4 regions of the Micromonospora sp. HB375 genome follow, and region 4 is predicted to be linked to each of the others. Evidence: riboswitches for the same ligand, from Rfam matches in the RefSeq annotation. Region 4 holds a riboswitch; each other region holds the start of a gene.
The links. A riboswitch is a leader RNA that binds a small molecule or an ion and turns the genes downstream of it on or off. The one in region 4 is predicted to bind cyclic di-AMP.
Positions count from the first base shown of each region.

Region 1: linked by a shared signal. The riboswitch ahead of J3R08_RS23705 (hypothetical protein) and the one ahead of J3R08_RS31525 (NlpC/P60 family protein) in region 4 are both predicted to bind cyclic di-AMP.
Region 2: linked by a shared signal. The riboswitch ahead of J3R08_RS11100 (C39 family peptidase) and the one ahead of J3R08_RS31525 (NlpC/P60 family protein) in region 4 are both predicted to bind cyclic di-AMP.
Region 3: linked by a shared signal. The riboswitch ahead of J3R08_RS02105 (hypothetical protein) and the one ahead of J3R08_RS31525 (NlpC/P60 family protein) in region 4 are both predicted to bind cyclic di-AMP.

Region 1 is NZ_JAGGJO010000001.1:5,403,561-5,406,794, reverse strand. It holds gene J3R08_RS23710 (SRPBCC family protein) at 1-440, shown strand, start outside; gene J3R08_RS23705 (hypothetical protein) at 437-1,516, opposite strand; cyclic di-AMP (ydaO/yuaA leader) riboswitch at 1,521-1,652, opposite strand; gene J3R08_RS23700 (cation diffusion facilitator family transporter) at 1,796-2,710, opposite strand; gene J3R08_RS23695 (AAA family ATPase) at 2,805-3,234, opposite strand, start outside.
Region 2 is NZ_JAGGJO010000001.1:2,378,010-2,381,243, forward strand. It holds gene J3R08_RS11090 (hypothetical protein) at 1-147, shown strand, start outside; gene J3R08_RS11095 (hypothetical protein) at 287-1,051, shown strand; cyclic di-AMP (ydaO/yuaA leader) riboswitch at 1,352-1,492, shown strand; gene J3R08_RS11100 (C39 family peptidase) at 1,699-2,532, shown strand; gene J3R08_RS11105 (alpha/beta fold hydrolase) at 2,778-3,234, shown strand, end outside.
Region 3 is NZ_JAGGJO010000001.1:412,176-415,409, reverse strand. It holds gene J3R08_RS02110 (YibE/F family protein) at 1-1,204, shown strand, start outside; cyclic di-AMP (ydaO/yuaA leader) riboswitch at 1,359-1,490, shown strand; gene J3R08_RS02105 (hypothetical protein) at 1,494-2,519, shown strand; gene J3R08_RS02100 (carbonic anhydrase) at 2,581-3,234, opposite strand, start outside.
Region 4 is NZ_JAGGJO010000001.1:7,048,826-7,052,059, reverse strand. It holds gene dcd (dCTP deaminase) at 1-208, shown strand, start outside; gene J3R08_RS31525 (NlpC/P60 family protein) at 273-1,304, opposite strand; cyclic di-AMP (ydaO/yuaA leader) riboswitch at 1,318-1,455, opposite strand; gene J3R08_RS31520 (N-acetylmuramoyl-L-alanine amidase) at 1,694-3,234, shown strand, end outside.

The sequences.
Region 1 (3,234 bases), 1.6 Mb from region 4:
CCCGGTGCAGCCGGGCCGACGCGGTGGCACTGCTGGGTGACCTGAGTCGCCAGGGCGAGCTGCATCCGCTGATCGTCCGGGTCCGGCAGCTGCCGGCCCGGCCGGGCGCGCTGGCCAGCTACGCGATCACCGACCGGCTGCAACTGGGCCCGCTGCACTTCCCGGTCACGTACCAGGCGGACGTGCTGGTCGCGAGCGAGGACGAGGTGGTCACTGTCGCCCGGCAGCAGCCGGCGACGACGGTGCGCAACCACACCCGGCTACGCGACGAGCCCGACGGCACCGTGCGCATCGACGTGGAGATCACGCTCACCGCGCCGGCGCCGCTGTTCGGGTACGCGTTCCGCCAGGCCCGGGCGGCTCACCTGAGCCTGGCGGCCCGTCTCGGCGCGACGCTGGAGGGCCGGCCCGATCCGGCCGGCCCCCCGGGAGCGCGCTAGTACACCGACAGGTGCACGTGGTTGGTGTGGTCGCTGGACGGGTCGCCGTTGCCGCCGCTGTACGACTTCCACCCGCTGCTCGGCAGCCAGATCTGCTTGAACCAGATCACGTAGAGCACGGCGAGCGGGTCGGCGTTTCGCACGAAGTACGCGGCCAGGTTGTTGCCGTACGTCCGGTCACCGCCGCTGGCCACGCCGCCGAAGCCGTTCTTCTGGGCGGCGAAGTCGCAGGCCCGCCCCTTCGGGTGCTCACCCGAGCCGCTGGGCCGGTGGCACGAGACGTACCTGGTGAAACCGGCCGCCTTGGCCTGCTGCAGCGCGTGCAGCGTCCGCGGGGTGATGCAGCCGTTGGCCGGGGTCGGGTCGTTGACGCTGCACGACTCCGACGGCCACGAGCCGTCCGAGTTGCGTGGCGCAGGCTTCGCGTTCTTGCTTGAGGTGCCCTGGACGCTGCCGCCGCCGCCGCTGCTGTTGTTGCGGGCGGAACGTTCGTTGGCCACTTCGAGCGCGCGCTCGGCCTGCTCCTTGCGCTTGCCCATCACCTCGACCTGCTTGCGTTGCTCGCGGATCTCGGTGTCGAGCGCGGCCCGGGTGCGGGTGGCCTCGTCCCGGGTGGTGATCAGCTCGCGCACCGTGCGGTCCTCGTGCGCGGCGACCTGTTCCAGCGTGGCGGCCCGGTCCATGAAGCCCGCCGGGCTGCTGCTGTCGAGCAGCGCCGCGGCGGTGCCGAGGCGGCCCGCGCGGTACGCCACCCCGGCGATCTCACCGACCTTGGCGTCACGTACGGCCAGCTCGGCGCCGACCTTCGCGAGCTGGTCGTTGAGCTGCTTCTGGCGGTCCACCGACCGGTTCAGCGCGGCCTTCGCCTCCAGCCAGCCCTTGCTGGCCGCGTCGAGTTGGGCGCGCAGCTCCGGCGTGCCGCCCTCGTCGTCGCCGGGCGCGGCGGCGAGCAGGGCGGTCCGGGGCGCCGCCGAGGCGGGGGAGGCCGGAACGGTCGCGACGCCGACAGTCAGCGTCGCGACGAGCAGGGCCGCCAACCGGGCGGCCGTCCGTCGTACAGGTGCCACTGGGGGCATTCACATGTCCTTCCGTCAACCGCCGACCGGGTTAGCTGACGGGTTCGGGACGGAAGATCCCTACCGCTGACGCGGATGCACCCCACGTACGTGGTTCCCCGGCTCGCCCCTTCGGGCGATTAGGCGACGGCCACCCCACCTGCGCCGGTGACGCCGGTGGCTGCGGCCGCGACCGAGCCTACCGGCGCGGCCCGGGCGTGGCTCCGTTGCGCAGTGCCGCATGGTGGGGCAAAACCGACATAAGTGTATAGCAGTCACGGTGATTTAAGTCTGCCCTAATCACCACTCGGTCTTTCCGCACACTCCGGCTGACGCTCCGGGTTCGACCTGCAACGTGGCGTGATCGATGGAGAAGTCCTCGTGCAGCGCCGTCCGCGCGGCGGCCAGCACCCCGGCCGGGTCCACGCCCGGGTCGGTGGTCAGGTGCGCCGAGGCCACCTCCATGCCCGAGGTGAGCGTCCAGACGTGCAGGTCGTGCACCTCGGCCACGCCGGGGACCGCGGCCAGCCGGTCGTGCACGGCGGTCACCTGGAGGTGCTCCGGCGCCGCCTGCACCAGGATGCGCACCGCGGCCCGGCCGAGCCGCCAGGTGCGCGGCAGGATGAACAGGCCGATCCCGACGGCGACCAGTGGGTCCGCCCACCACCAGTCGGTCACCGCGATGACCAGCGCCGCGGCGATCACGCCGAGCGAGCCGAGCAGGTCGCCGAGCACCTCCAGGTACGCGCCGCGCAGGTTGATGCTCTCCTTCGCCCCGGCGCGCAGCAGCGCGAAGGCGACGATGTTGGCGAGCAGGCCGAGCACCGCCACCACGAGCATCGGGCCGGCCAGCACCTCCGGCGGCTCGCCGAAGCGGCGTACCGCCTCGATCAGGACGTAGACCGCGACGGCGCCGAGCAGCACGGCGTTGGCGAGGGCGGCGAGCACCTCCAGCCGGTAGAGGCCGAACGTGCGCTGCGGGTCGGTGCCGGCGCGCCGGGTGGCGGTGATCGCCGCGAGGGCCATGCCGATGCCGAGCACGTCGGTGAACATGTGCCCGGCGTCGGAGAGCAGGGCGAGCGAGCCGGTGGTGAAGGCGGCCACCGCCTCGACCACCATCAGGACGGCGAGCAGCGCGAACGCGGCCCAGAGCCGGCCTGCGTGGCGGTGTGCCGCGTTGGCCACCGCGCTGCTGTGGTCATGACCTGCGCCCACGCCAACACCCTCCCTGCCGCGTACCGGCCGGGCCCAATGTATGCTCACATCGCTATGTATGCAAGTGAACTGTGGGTGGCGCGGGCGTGGCCCCTCACCCCACCGGGTCGAGCGTGGTGAGGCGCTGGGTCGCCCGGGACAGCGCCACGTAGAGCGTGCGCACGCCCGAGCCGGGATCGGCCCGGATCTCGCTCGGCGCCACCAGCACCACGCCGTCGTACTCCATGCCCTTGGCCTGGAGGCTGGTCACCACCTGGAGCCGGCCCGCGCCGAGCGCGCCCAGCCAGCCGGCCACCTCGTCCCGGCGCGGCACCGGCGTGATCACGCCGACGGTGCCCTCCACCTGGCCGAGCAGCGCCTCGGCCGCCTCGACGGTGGCCGCCGGCAGCTCGGCGGCGGGCACCGTGCGCTCGACCGGCGGAACGCCGGTGGACCGGACCGCGTCGGGCAGCGGCAGATCCGGGTAGAGCCGGCGGATCTCCGCCGCCGCCACCGCGAAGATCTCCGCCGAGTTGCGGTAGTTG
Region 2 (3,234 bases), 4.7 Mb from region 4:
GACCGCGCCGCCGAGCGGCAGGCCCGTCCCGACGGCGCACCCGCGCCCGCCGCACGGGCCACCGACACGCTCCCGAACGACCCGCAGCCGGTCCCGGCCGGCCGGATCACCGCGCCGGTCGGCCTGCGGGCCCCGCCCGCCCGCTGATCCGCCCACGGGCCGCGCCCGTCACCGCACCCACCGAACGTCATCCCGCACCCGCCCTTCGCCGGCCCGGCGCCCCCGCGCCGCGCCCCGACCGGCCGTGCGGAGTCTCCCGCCAGGTTCTTCCCGTGAGGTGCCGACCATGTCGCAGACCGCTCTCTACCACTTCCTCACCGCGGTCCCCGAGGCCGCCGCCATCTGGTCCTTCCTGATGCTGCTCGCGTTCGGCCTGCTCGCCGCGCTGGTGGCCCGGCCCGAGCGCGACGGCGTCGCCGAGGTAGCCGCCGATCCGGTGGACCAGGACGCCGCGCGCCGCGACGACCTCGTCCGGTACGCCGAGGAGGTGGCGGTGGCCGCCGCCGGGGCCGCCCAGACGGCCCGTCGCCGCCGGGAACGGTGGCTGGCCGCGCAGGACGAGGCGGAACGCGCCTGGACCGCGTACGACGAGGCGGACAGCGCCGCCCGCCGCCTGGCCGGGGCCGCCGCGCTGGCCGCCCCGCGCACCCCGCGCACCCCGGCGGAGTACGCGGCCCGGGAGCGCTGGCTGCACCACGCCGCCATGACGGCGCACTGGCGCGGCGACCTGTCCGCCCGGCAACTCGCCGACGTGCTGGCGCGCCGCAACGGGTGGGACCCGCGCCGGCACCCGGCCGAGCAGGAGATCGTGCTGGCCCGGGCCGTACGGGACCGGCGCCGGACCGGCTGGGAGAGCGCCGCCGAGCGGGAGCGGCAGGCGTGGCGGGACGCCGAACTGGCCGCCGAGGCCGCCCGTACGCTCGCCGCCGAGGCGTACGCGGCCACCCTGGCGGTGCGGCCCGCCCCGGTGTCCCGCGGCGTGGCGACGATCCCCCTGCCGGTCGGCGCGTCCGTCCGCAACGCCCGCTGGCGTCCGGCCCGGGTCGGCTGAGGCGACCGAATTGTTACCCGGAATGTGGTGAGCCGGCTCACCCCCGGCGCCGAAACGGGCGTGGAGCGCAGAACAGGCCAATGAGCCGCGCCATTGCCGGTCACGCGCCCGCCGTCTGTCCCCTTTTCGCCTCCCGGGCGCCGTCACCACCGCTTGTCCCATTGAGTGAAGTGAGTAACCGGCTGTTCCGAAATCCGTTACCGGGGATCATGTTTACGCAGGTGGGAGCGCTTGGCAGGGGCAGTACCCGCCGGTAGTGTCGGCGCGTCCGGTGCGGTACCCGATCGCAGAAGGCGACGCCGCGCCGACCCGCCTAATCGTGTCATCACGAACCGGGGAACCATGAGCACCATCGGGGTGAATCCGCGGCCACTGCCGCGGTAGGGCGTACTTCCCGCCCGAATCCGTCAGCTAACCCGGTCGGCGGCCACGGAAGGAGTCCCATCCTCGTGCCCACCCCTCGATCGTCCCCCCGCCTCCACGGCTCCGCGGTACCCGCGCTCGCCTGACGCGACCGGCAAACCGCCCCTGGGCGCCCGGCATCGCGGGCGTACCCGTTCCCCCGGCCCATCCGGCCTGCCAGCACGTGTGAACCCCGCCACGTGCCGGGCCGGCGTGTGCCGATCACGCCCCCCGTGGAGGATTTCGTGAAGCACCACCTGAAGCGTCAGCTGCGGCGGATCGCCACCGAACGCCCGTACCAGATCATCGCCGGATCGGCCGCGGCGCTCGTGCTGGCCGCCGGCGCCGGCACCGCCCTCGCCGCCGGTGAGGACGCCCCGGTCCAGCAGGAGAACACCGCCTCGGTCGCCGAACTCGGCGCACGGCTCGGCGAGCCCGCCAGCCGCAGCGAGGCGCGTATCGGCGTCCCGCCGGCGTCGCCGAGCGCCGAGCCCAGCAAGTCGCCCAGCGCCTCCCCGTCGGCGAAGAAGGCCGCGGCGGACCCGGACGTCACCAAGGCCGCGCCGAAGCCGCCGTCGAGCAAGACGCTGGACTACGACTACCAGGCGCAGATCAACTACTACTACTGCGGCCCGGCCGCCGTGCGCAACGCGCTCAGCGCCACCGGCATCGAGCGCAGCCAGGACGCCCTCGCCGGCCCGCTCGGCACCACCGAGATGGGCACCAACTCGGCCGAGGACACCACGCGCGTGCTCAACCAGCAGGTCAAGGGCAACCCGTACCGGACCCGGATGATTCCCGGCTCGGCCAGCCCGGCCCAGATGGACCGGCTCCAGGCCGACGTGGTCGAGGCGATCAGCAACGGCCGGGGGGTCGTCGCGAACGTCGCCGGCACCGCCACCGACACCAACGGCGGCTGGCACTCGTTCCCCGGCGGCCACTACGTCGCGGTGATCGGCTACAAGGACGACGGCCGGACCGTCCGGATCGCCGACTCGGCCGACCCGTCGCTGCCGTCGTACTGGCTCACCACGATCGACCTGGCGCACTGGATCGCCAGCCGCGGCTACTCCGCCTGACCGCCCCGCACCCTGCGAAGGCCGGCACCCCGTCCCGGGGCGCCGGCCTTCCCCGTCCCCGCCCGCCCCTCGCCCGCCGCCCTCTCGGCGCGCCGATCTTGGACTTGTGGCGCCTGGTATGCCCGGCTCGCCCCGCTATGGGAGGCACCACAACTCCAAGATCGGCGGCGAGGGCGAGGGCGGGCGGTTTGGGCGGGGCGGGTTCGGTCTCGCGTGTCCGGGGCGGGCGGTGGCAGACTGCGCCAATGGGCGATGCGACGGGGAACCGGCACCTGATTCTCCTGCACGGCATGGGCGCCACCGGCGAGGTGTGGCTGCCCTGGGCGCCACTGCTGGAGCGCCGCTGGCCCGGGCGCTGGCTCGCCCCCGACCTGGCCGGCCACGGCTGGTCGCCGCCGCTCGACGGCTACTCGTTCGACGCCCTGGCCCAGCGCGTCGCGGACGGGCTCGGTCCGCTCCGGCTGGGCCCGCACGACCGGCTGGTGCTGCTCGGGCACTCGCTCGGCGGGGTGGTGGCGCTGGCGCTCGCGGCCCGGCAGCGGGCTCTTCCGGTGGACGCGGTGGTGGGGCTCGGCATCAAGGCGGTCTGGTCCCCGGCCGAGCTGGCGAAGGCGAGCGAGCTGGCCGCCCGGCCGGTCACCTGGTTCGCCACCCGGGACGAGGCGGCCCGCCGCTACCTGCGCGTCTCGGGGCTGGCCGGGC
Region 3 (3,234 bases), 6.6 Mb from region 4:
GTTCGCGCTCACCGTGATCGCCGCGCTGGTGCTCTGGCCCCGGCAGGACCGGGAGCCGGTCGGCGGCGCGGACGTCCCCCGCTACCACGGCACCGTGACCCGGGTGGTCACCGAACCCTGCCCGCCGACGCCGGAGGCCCCGGAGGGCGCGGGCGGCCCCTGCGGCACCGCGACCGTCGCCGCCGAGCAGGGCCCGGACGCGGGACGGCAGGTCGAGACGCCGCTCCCGGCCGGACCGGGCGCGCCCCGGGTCGAGGTCGGCGACAAGATCGTCCTGGTCGAGCTGATCGACCCGGCCGATCCTTCGGTGAAGTCCTACAACATCGCCGAGCACCAGCGCGGCACACCGCTGATCTGGCTGCTTGTGCTCTTCGCCGCCGCGATCGTGGCGTTCGGCCGCTGGCGCGGGCTCGCCGCGCTCGGCGGCCTGGCGGCCAGCTTCGCCATCCTGCTCGGCTTCGTGCTGCCCGGCATCGGTGGCGGCCAGCCGCCGCTGCTGGTGGCGATCGTGGGCGCCGCGTTGATCATGTTCGTGGTGCTCTACCTGACGCACGGGATCACCGCGCAGACGTCGGTGGCGGTGCTCGGCACGCTCGGCAGCCTGGTGATCACCGGCGTGCTCGGCCTGCTCGCCACGTCCGCCACCCATCTGACCGGCTTCGGCAGCGAGGACGCCACCACGCTGTCCATGTTCCAGGGCGACGTGGACCTGCACGGGCTGCTGCTGGCGGGCATCATCATCGGCTCGCTGGGCGTGCTGGACGACGTCACCGTCACCCAGGCGGCCACCGTCACCGAACTCGCGCACGCCAACCCGGGGCTGTCCCGGCGGCAGCTCTACCGGGCGGCGACCCGCGTCGGCCGGGCCCACATCGCGTCCACCGTCAACACCATCGTGCTGGCGTACGCGGGCGCGTCGCTGCCACTGCTGCTCCTGCTGGTCGCCGACTCCCGCCCGGTGAGCCAGATCCTCACCAGCGAGTTCCTCGCCCAGGAGATCGTCCGCAGCGCGGTGGCCACGCTCGGCCTGATCGCCGCCGTACCGCTGACGACCGCACTGGCCGCGATCGTGACCACCGCCGGACGGCGCGCGCCCGGTCCGGAGCCGGCGTCGCCCGTGCCCCCGCCGCCCCGTCCGCCGGCCGGACGCGACGACGCGCTGGAGGCGCTCGGCGGCGGAAAGAGTACGGAGGCGACATGGTGACACTCCGCACGGTGACCATCGATTTCAAACGCGACGCTGGTCACGGTGCGCCACGGCGAAATCTCGCTATTGGTCGGCTTCCGGACGTAGATCCGCAGGAGTGCTGTCGGGTAACCTCGCTGCCGGTCACCGCCGAAGGCGCGCACCGGCGCCAGCGGTGCCGCCGCCCAATCGCCTGCGGGCGAGCCGGGGAACCAGGTACATGGGGTGAATCCGCGCGAGCGGTAGGGGCCACTTCCGTCCCGAACCCGTCAGCTAACCCGGTCGGCGGCCGACGGAAGGGAACACTGTGACGCCACCCCTGCGCCGCTGGCTGACACCCCTGGTGGCCGTGCTGGCCTCGCTGGCAGTGCTGGCCGGGCCGAACTCGGCGACGGCGGCCCCCGCCGCGGCGGCCCCGAAGCCGTCCGGGCACGAGGAGGACGGCGAACCACCGCTCATCACCGAGGCGATCGACAGCGCCAACCGGAACTTCCTCCAGGCGAAGGCGAAGCTGGCCAAGTCGCAGGACCGCCAGCGGCGGCTGGCCGCCGAGGTACAGGCGGCACAGGCCGAACTCGAGGCGCTCAGCCCGCAGGTCAACCAGCTCGCCGCCCAGTCCTACCGGACCGGCCGGATGGGCGCGATGGCGATGCTGCTGGAGAGCAACTCGCCCGACTCGTTCGTCCGCCGCGTCAACGCCCTGGACGAGCTGAACCTCCTCAACGCGCAGCGCCTGGCCGCCATCAACGCGGTCAAGAACCGCGCCGAGACGGCCAAGATCGCGCTCGACGCCGAGGTGCGCGAGCAGGAGAAGCAGAAGAACGCGATGGAGCGCGAGAAGGTGCAGGCCGAACGCGCCCTCAAGCTCGTCGGCGGCCTCGGCTTCACCGGCGGCCTGGTCGACGCCACCTCACCGGTCGCCAAGATCGGCCCCGGCCGCACCGCCGACGGCGGCTGGAAGGCCGAGTCGTGCAGCGAGAACGACCCGACCACCTCGGGCTGCATCACGCCGCGGACGCTGCACGCCTACAAGGAGGTCCGGCGCGCCGGCTACACGCGCTTCGTGGGCTGTTACCGGCCGGGCGGGCCGTGGGAGCACCCCAAGGGCAAGGCGTGCGACTGGTCGCTGCAGAACAGCGGCTTCTCACCCTGGCACAACAACGACACCCGCAAGTACGGCAACGACGTGGCCGCCTTCCTCATCCGCAACGCCGACCGGCTGGGCATCTACTACGTGATCTGGAACCGGCAGATCTGGTTCCCGGCCACCGGCTGGAGGTCGTACAGCGGGCCGTCGAACCACACCGACCACGTCCACATGTCGATGCTCTGACCTGGACGCAGCAAGAAGGGGCCGCCCCCGTGGGCGGCCCCTTCGTCGTCCGGCGCTCCGGTCAGCCGGCCAGCGCCGCGTCCGCGTCCGCCGGCGACGAGGGAGCGGGCAGTGACGCCGGGACCTGCGCCACTGTCCGCACCTCGCCGCCGGAGAGCCGGTACGACATCCCCGCCACCGTGCACCGGCCCGCCGCGACCCGCTCGGCCAGCACGGAGGACCGGGCCAGCAGCGTCTCCACGGTCTGCGCGATGTGGACGTCGATGATGCCGTCGAGGTCGTCGATGCCCTGCCGGGCGGCGCGCAGCAGGCTGGGCGAGACCGCGTCCACCACCGCTCCCAGGTGCCCGGCCGGAGCGGCGCCGGTCCGGACCCCCTCCCGGGCGGCCTGGACCGCGCCGCAGGAGTCGTGCCCGAGCACCACCACGAGCGGCGTGCCCAGCACGGTGACCGCGTACTCGACGCTGCCGAGCACCTCGGGCCCGGCGGTGTGCCCGGCGGTACGCACCACGAAGAGGTCACCGAGACCTCGATCGAAGATGATCTCCGCGGCGAGCCGCGAGTCGGAGCAGCCGACGATCACCGCGAAGGGGTGCTGGCCGTCGGCCACCGCCGCCCGGTGCCCGGCGTCCTGATTCGGATGCTGCGGCACACCGGTGACGAACCGGTGGTTGCCGGCACGCAGCTCGGCGAGCGCCTGCTCCGGGCTTCTCGG
Region 4 (3,234 bases):
TCACGTCACGCTGGAGCTGTCGAACGTGGCGAACCTGCCGATCACGCTCTGGCCCGGCATGAAGATCGGCCAGCTCTGCATCTTCCGGCTCTCCTCGCCGGCCGAGCACCCGTACGGCTCGGCCGTCTACGGCTCGCGTTACCAGGGGCAGCGCGGCCCGACGCCGAGCCGGTCCTGGCAGAGCTGGCGCACCTGGCCGACGCGCTGACGCCGCCCGCAGTTGTTAAGAAGGGCCCCCTCCTCTACCGGAGGCGTTAAGAGGGGGCCCTTCCTTACACGCGGCCGTAGCTGTTGATGTCGCCGTCGTCGACCCGCTTCATCGTGATGGGCTTGCCGGACTGGGAGGCGTGCACCACCCAGCCGTCGCCCACGTACATCGCCACGTGGTGCAGGTCGCTGTAGTAGAAGACGAGGTCGCCGGCGCGCAGCTCGGCCCGGCTGATGCGCTTCGTCACGCCGTGCTGCTGGCGTGCGCTGTGCGGCAGCGAGACGCCGCCCTTGGCCCAGGCCGCCATGGTGAGGCCCGAGCAGTCGAAGTGGTCCGGGCCGGCGGCACCCCAGACGTAGATCTTGCCGATCTGGGCGCAGGCGAACTTCACCGCCGCTCCGGCCGGGCCGCCGGGATAGCCGGCCGGGCAGGGCGCCGGGCGCAGCGGGCCGCCGCCGCCCTTGCCGTACACCTTGAGCCGCAGCTTCTCCAGCTTGGCGATCTCGGCGTCGATCTGCTTCTTCTTCGCCGCGAGCTGGGCCTCGGTGCGCGCCAGGCCGGCGATCATCTCGTCCAGCGGCTTCTTCTTCGCCGCCAGCTCGTCGCGCAGCGCGGCGACCGAGCGCACCTGCTCGTGCTGGCGGTGCGCGAAGCGGTCGAGCAGCTCCAGGCCGTCGACCAGGTCACCGGGTGAGCGGCTGCCGAGCAGCGCGTTGACCGTGGAGAGGCTGTCGGCCTTGTAGGCGTCGGCGGCGAGGCCGCCCACCTGACCGAGCGCGGCGTCCACCCGCGCCTGGAGGGGTGCGATCTGGCGGCCGAGCGCGTCGGCCTGCCTGCGCCGCGCGGCGAGCTGCTCGCGTACGTCGTTGACCTGCTCGATGACCGGTTCGAGCTTGTTCCAGTCGCGGTCGATCTGGGCCTCGATCTCGGCGACCGAGGGTTCGGCGTGTGCCGCAGTGGCGCCGCCGGTCAGTACGACGGCGGTGCCGACCAGTGCGGCGAGGGCGGTGGTGAAGCGGGACCAGCGGGAACGCGGCGCGGCGCTGAACCGGTCGACCGACCGGTTCGACGACGGCCGCGGGGCATGGAGTGCCACCGGGCGTCCGTACTCCTTCTTCCGTACCGCCTACCGGGTTAGCTGACGGATTCGGGCGGGAAGGGAGCCGCCCTACCGCAGCAGTGCTGCGGATTCACCCCAGGTACCTGGTTCCCCGGCTCGCCCGGAGGCGACTCGGCGGTGTCGGACCGTCACCGACCGGGTTGGACGGTGAGACGTGCGGCCGACGATTCACCAGAGTAGGGACCACCGTTATCGATCCGCAACTTCCAGCGCCGTGACACTCCGTACGCGATCCAGCGCCACACCGCGCACGGAGGTGAAATTTTCTTTCACGACTGATTACTTACTGGAAAGGTATTGACCGTCGCGGGTGTGCGGAGTGAGGGTGGAAACGCAGTGACCCCCATCCCTGTCCAGGAGGTTCGATGCATCTCTCCGCCCCGCCGTCGGGCAGACGGATACTGCTCGCCGCCGCCGTGGCCACGGCCACCGCGCTGGCGACCACCGGCCCGGTTACCGCCGCGCCGGACACGTCCGCGCCCGCGAGCGACCGGCAACAACAATACGCCGCCGCCGCGGCCGAGTACGGCGTGCCCCAGAACGTGCTGCTCGGTGTCTCCTATCTGGAGTCCCGCTGGGACACCCACCCGGGTCAGCCCAGCACCAGCGGCGGCTACGGCCCGATGCACCTGACCGACGCCGCGCACATCCTCGCCACGCCGGGCAGCGCCCACGTCGACGAGGACGAGGACCCGCGCGGCGACGACTCCCGGCCGCTGAAGCTCGACCCGGCCACCGCCGCCGCGCCGACGCGGGAGACGCCGCTGCCGAGCGCCTCGCTCCAGACGCTCGACGCGGCCGCCGCGCTCACCGGGCTGGACGCGGGGACGCTGCGCACCGACCCGGCCGCGAACATCCGCGGCGGCGCGGCGCTGCTGTCGTCGTACCAGAAGGCTCTGGGCGGGCCGGTCGGCGCCGGCACCGACCCGGCGGCCTGGTACGCCGCGGTGGCCCGCTACTCCGGCGCGGACACCGCCGACGCGGCGGCGGCCTTCGCCGACGAGGTGTACGACCAGCTCGGCCAGGGCGCCACCCGGACCACCGACGACGGCCAGCGGGTCACGCTCGCCGCCACCGCCGCGAAGCCGGACCGCTCCCGGCTGGCCCGCCTCGGCCTGCGCACCGCGCAGCGGCCGGACGGACTGGAGTGCCCGGTCCGGCTGGCCTGCGAGTGGATTCCCGCGCCCTACGAGCAGCTCAGCGACGACCCGGGCGACTACGGCAACCACGACCTGGCTGACCGGCCGAAGCAGCAGAAGATCGAGTACATCGTCATCCACGACACCGAGGGCTACTTCGGCCCGAGCGTCGACCTGGTGAAGCGGGCCGACTACCTGGGCTGGCACTACACGCTGCGCTCGGTGGACGGCTACATCGCCCAGCACATCAAGACCAAGGACGTCGGCTGGCACGCCGGCAACTGGTACGTCAACGCCAAGTCCATCGGCCTGGAGCACGAGGGCTTCGCCGGCCAGGGCACCTGGTACACCGAGGCGATGTACCGCACCTCCGCCAAGCTGGTCCGCCACCTGGCGCTGAAGTTCGGCATCCCGATGGACCGGCAGCACATCATCGGCCACGACAACGTGCCCGGCATCACCGCCGCCAACGTGGGCGGCATGCACTGGGACCCGGGGCCCTACTGGGACTGGTCGCACTACTTCGACCTGATGAAGGCGCCGTTCCGCGGCACCGGCACGGCGAAGACCGGCCTGGTCACCATCGACCCGGACTTCGCCACCAACCGGCCCGCGTTCACCGGCTGCAACCAGCAGCCGCCCGGCGTCCCGACGCCCACCCCGCCGGCGCAGCCGTGCCCCTCGCGCGGCTCCTCGGCGGTGATCCTGCGGACCGCGCCGAGCCCGGACGCCCCGCTCGTCAACGACCTCGGGCTGCGCCCGGACGG